One region of the Pseudocitrobacter corydidari genome, then DNA from elsewhere that is predicted to be linked to it. Evidence: riboswitches for the same ligand, from Rfam matches in the RefSeq annotation. Region 1 holds a riboswitch; the other holds the start of a gene.
What was found. Region 1 has a riboswitch for cobalamin ahead of G163CM_RS03115 (cobyrinic acid a,c-diamide synthase CobB). Riboswitches for the same ligand answer to the same signal wherever they lie in the genome.
Positions count from the first base shown of each region.

Region 2: another riboswitch for cobalamin. It lies ahead of btuB (TonB-dependent vitamin B12 receptor BtuB); the one in region 1 lies ahead of G163CM_RS03115 (cobyrinic acid a,c-diamide synthase CobB).

Region 1 covers NZ_CP087880.1:697,596-699,994, forward strand. The annotation lists gene G163CM_RS03110 (GHMP family kinase ATP-binding protein) at 1-859, opposite strand, end outside; cobalamin riboswitch at 975-1,150, shown strand; gene G163CM_RS03115 (cobyrinic acid a,c-diamide synthase CobB) at 1,249-2,399, shown strand, end outside.
Region 2 covers NZ_CP087880.1:3,724,223-3,726,621, forward strand. The annotation lists gene btuB (TonB-dependent vitamin B12 receptor BtuB) at 1-877, opposite strand, end outside; cobalamin riboswitch at 944-1,125, opposite strand; gene trmA (tRNA (uridine(54)-C5)-methyltransferase TrmA) at 1,240-2,340, shown strand; gene G163CM_RS17310 (YijD family membrane protein) at 2,396-2,399, opposite strand, start outside.

The sequences.
Region 1 (2,399 bases):
ATCTGACGCCGCCTTCCACCATGGGCAGCAAATATTTTTGCGGCCACAACACATTACCCTCGTTCCTTTCCAGCTCTGCCATCACGGCATCAACATCGTGTTTTGTCCTGTCGAGCATTAATCCCATCACGCTACCGCTGTGTGCGATGCTCACGCCATACAGGGAAAAATGTTCCACCATGTCCAGCACGCGCTGAAAACCCGGTTTGGGTAAAATTAACTGGCTGGCGATAGCGCTAAGCGTCGCGGCTTCCCCCAGCAGACGGGCACTGCCTGTTTCACACGCCAGACGAGCTTTTTGCCAGGCTTGCTCCAGCTGTGGTGCGCCGGTAAGCAGTGCCGCCTGTCTGTCGAGGCGGTGATAGTCTGCGGTTTGTAGTGTTTGTGGGCTTTCCAGTACCAGAATATCGAGCTGTGGCTGCTGAGAGCCAGCAGTTTGCGCATGGCCCTGGTTATGATCGAACAGCGTCAACTGGCGAAAAGGCGTGCTATCGGTGGGTTCAAGGTTAACGCAAAGCTGTGCCAGCGCCTGTTCAGTGAGTGTTTTATCAAAATAGCGCGCGGTGGCGACGGCGGTGGCGGCGATATCGGCGGTGCTGCTCGCCATGCCTTTAGCAACAGGAATAGGGGAGTGCAGATTGATACGCAACTGCTGGCTCCACTCTGCCGGAAATTCCCACAGCGCCAGCAACTGATTGACCATGGCGCGCGTCAGCGGACGTTCATCACCAGCTGGTTTACCGGCTTTAACTTCCACGGTGCTGTAAAGCCCAACCGGGCAGGAGATCAATTTCTCACTTCCCTGGATCCAGCCCTGAATCAGTTCCCCGCAGGATGCGGGGCATTGTGCAACGGCCACGCTGCCACCTTATTAGCCCTATTTTCCAGGCCGGTATTATAAATTGAATAAACCGCTGCGGCGCAATAGATTGTTTTAGCGCAAAATTGCAACGGAGTATGAGCGCTACACTGACTCCGTAATTAAGCCGACAGGTCAGACACGTTATGTGTCAGGGAAGAGGGTGTAAATCCCTCGCAGCCCCCGCTGCTGTAATGCTGACGACCCCGTAAATACCACTGATCGTGAGATTGGGAAGGACGGGCGAGGACGACGCTAAGCCAGAAGACCTGCCTGTCGGTACATCTCAACAACTTCGGTGGGAAGTGGGTTGCTCAGAAGCGTGCGGTCAACAGACCGGGAACACGCGCATCTCGACGTACCCCTACCACCCTGATCAGGATCAGGGCATGGCGGCAAAGCATCACGCATTTATTCTGGCAGGCACCGGTAGCGGCTGTGGCAAAACCACGGTGACGCTTGGCTTGTTGAATGTGCTGAAACAGCGCGGATGGCGGGTGCAGCCGTGGAAAGTCGGGCCCGATTACCTCGACACCGGCTGGCATAGGGCGATTTCCGGCGTGTCGTCGCGCAATCTCGACAGTTTCATGATCCCCGCGCCTGTGCTGAATGCCTTGTTCCGTGAACAGATGCAGCATGCCGATATCGCAGTGATTGAAGGCGTGATGGGGCTGTACGATGGCCTTGGTATCGACCCCAATCAATGCAGCACCGCTGCGATGGCAAAACAGCTTGCTTGCCCTATCATTTTGCTGGTGGACGGCAAAGCGGTCTCAACCTCGATTGCCGCAACCGTGCTGGGTTTTCAGCACTTCGATCCCTCTTTAAATATCGCAGGCGTGGTTGTCAATCGCGTCAACAGCGCAAGCCATTTCCAGCTTCTCAAATCCGCTATTGAGCGCTACTGCGCAATACCGGTCATTGGTTATGTCCCCACCGTGGCGGGCGTTGCGTTGCCTGAACGGCATCTCGGCCTGATAACGGCGCGTGAATCGGTTGTTGAACAGCAACCGTGGCAAGATTTTGCCGACACGCTGGGGCGCACGCTCGATATCGAAAAACTGCTGACGTTGAGCAAGATGAAAACCTTGCCGCAGGGCGAATGGCCGCCAATACCTTCGGTGGGCGAAGGTGAGCGTCTGACGCTCGCGCTGGCCGACGATGAAGCCTTCAATTTTTACTACCCGGACAACATTGCGCTGCTTGAACGGGCTGGCGTTGAAATCGTTCGCTTCAGCCCGCTCCACGATAACGCACTGCCGGAATGCCAGATGATCTGGCTCGGCGGCGGGTATCCGGAGCTCCACGCTAAGGCGCTGGCGGCAAATCAGGCGATGCTCACACAGTTGCGCCAGGCGCATGCGCGCGGAGTGGCTATCTACGCCGAATGCGGCGGCCTGATGTATCTGGGCAGCTCGCTGGAAGATGCGCAGGGCGATATTCATCTCATGGCGAATATCATTCCCGGTCACAGCAAAATGGGAAAACGCTTGACGCGCTTTGGTTACTGCGAGGCGCAGGCACGGGAAAACACGCTGCT
Region 2 (2,399 bases), 2.0 Mb from region 1:
CCTTCACCTTCTGATAACTGGCGATAAGCTCAGAAGAGTAGCTCCCAGAATGGAATCGCAGGCCGGTATCCCAGGTCTGGTTATACAGTTGTTCTTCATCGGCGCTGTACGCAGGCGAGTACGGCGGGCTTCCCAGGTCGTAATCGACATTATTGGTATAGCTGTGGCCACGGAAGAAGCCATCGAAGCTATCGTTGAATTTATGCTCCAGGCTTCCCCAGAAGGTTTTATTGCGGAAGCCATCGCGATCGTTGTCGTGGCTCCAGGTCGAGCCCGGCTGCACATCAAACCCTTTGGTGGTTTCATAAGAACCCGCCACCGTCGCTACCGTGTCACCAAAACGCTGACGCAACGTGCCATCGTATTGTTGATAGCCCTTAGAGCCCATGCTGGCGGAAATTTTCGATTGTTCCTCGTCAGAGTGGGTAATGATGTTGATTACCCCGCCCATCGCGCCGGAACCATAAATCGCCGAGCGCGGCCCACGGATGTACTCCACGCGCTGAACTAACGAAAGCGGGATCTGATTCAGGTCCGGGTTATTTGAGATACCGGGGCGGGTCATCGGAATACCATCGACCAGCACCAAAACCTGTTTGGTTTCGGTACCGCGGATAAAGAGCGAAGAACTCTGCCCCATCCCGCCATATTGCGCGATATCCACGCCCGGCAGGCGACGCATGACGTCATTAAGATTTTTGGCCTGCCAGCGGTCGATGTCATCTCGGGTGACGATATCCATCGGTGCGAGGACGGTATTAACCGGCTGCTGGAAACGACTGGCGGTTACGACGAGGGTATCTGAAGTGCTGTCCTGCGCCCAAACGGAAAAAGCCGAGACGGATAACGCCGTCATCAGCGAAGTTTTTTTAATCATTGTTAAAGCATCCACAATAGAATAAGGATGCCGCCGGTTTCATCGATAGCCCGCGATGATGAAAACCCAGTGCGACGTCACCCGGCAGGTCTTCGGGCTCGGGGGCGTTTACCGGATGAAGACTTCCCACCTTTTCAGGCAGTGTCTGCAAAATGCGTTCATCCCACCACTCCTTACCGCTGCGCGTCAGCCCCAGATTTTCACTGGATTCCCTTTTAACTCACAGGACCGGAACACGGATGCTACATTTAGTTACATACAGATGTCCAGACTGCCATCACGATTCAGGAAAACATCAATCGCTGGACATCCCCTGAGCAGGCCCTACAATCCCCGCGTACTTTTATTATTCAGGATGCATCATGACCCCCGAACACCTTCCTACCGAGCAATACGAAGCGCAGTTGGCCGAGAAAGTGGTCCGTCTGCAAACGATGATGGCCCCGTTCAACGCGCCGGTTCCGGAGGTGTTTCGCTCGCCAGTCAGTCATTACCGCATGCGTGCGGAATTTCGCATCTGGCATGATGGGGACGACCTGTATCACATCATTTTCGATCAGCAGACCAAAAGCCGCATCCGCGTGGATTCCTTCCCGGCAGCCAGCGAGCTCATCAATACGCTGATGACCGCGATGCTGGACGGCGTGCGTAACAACCACGCTCTGCGCCACAAACTGTTCCAGATTGATTATCTGTCTACGCAAAGCAACCAGGCGATCGTTTCTCTGCTGTACCATAAAAAACTCGACGACGCGTGGCGTGTGGAAGCGGAGGCGCTGCGCGATGCATTACGCGCGCAGAACCTGAATGTGCATATCATCGGCCGCGCGACGAAAACGAAAATCGCGCTGGATCAGGACTATATCGACGAACGTCTGCCGGTCGCCGGGAAAGAGATGATCTACCGCCAGGTGGAAAACAGCTTCACCCAGCCGAACGCGGCAATGAACGTGCAGATGCTGGAGTGGGCGCTCAACGCCACGGAAAACTCAACCGGTGATTTGCTGGAACTCTACTGCGGGAACGGTAACTTCTCGCTGGCGCTGGCGCGCAACTTTGACCGCGTGCTGGCAACCGAAATCGCCAAGCCGTCCGTCGCCGCCGCGCAATACAACATTGCGGCGAACCACATTGATAATGTGCAGATTATTCGCATGTCGGCGGAAGAGTTTACCCAGGCGATGAACGGCGTGCGGGAATTCAACCGCTTGCAGGGAATTGATTTAAAAAGCTATCAGTGCGAAACGATTTTTGTCGATCCGCCGCGCAGCGGGCTGGATAGCGAAACCGAGAAAATGGTGCAGGCGTACCCGCGTATTCTGTACATCTCCTGCAACCCGGAAACGCTGTGCCAGAATCTGGAAACATTAAGCCAGACCCATCATGTGGAACGCCTGGCGCTGTTTGATCAGTTCCCGTATACGCACCATATGGAGTGCGGCGTTCTACTGACGAAGAAATAGACCCTTTGTATTGCCGGATGCAGCGTCAGCGCCTTATCCGGCATACAGCATTGCGCTAT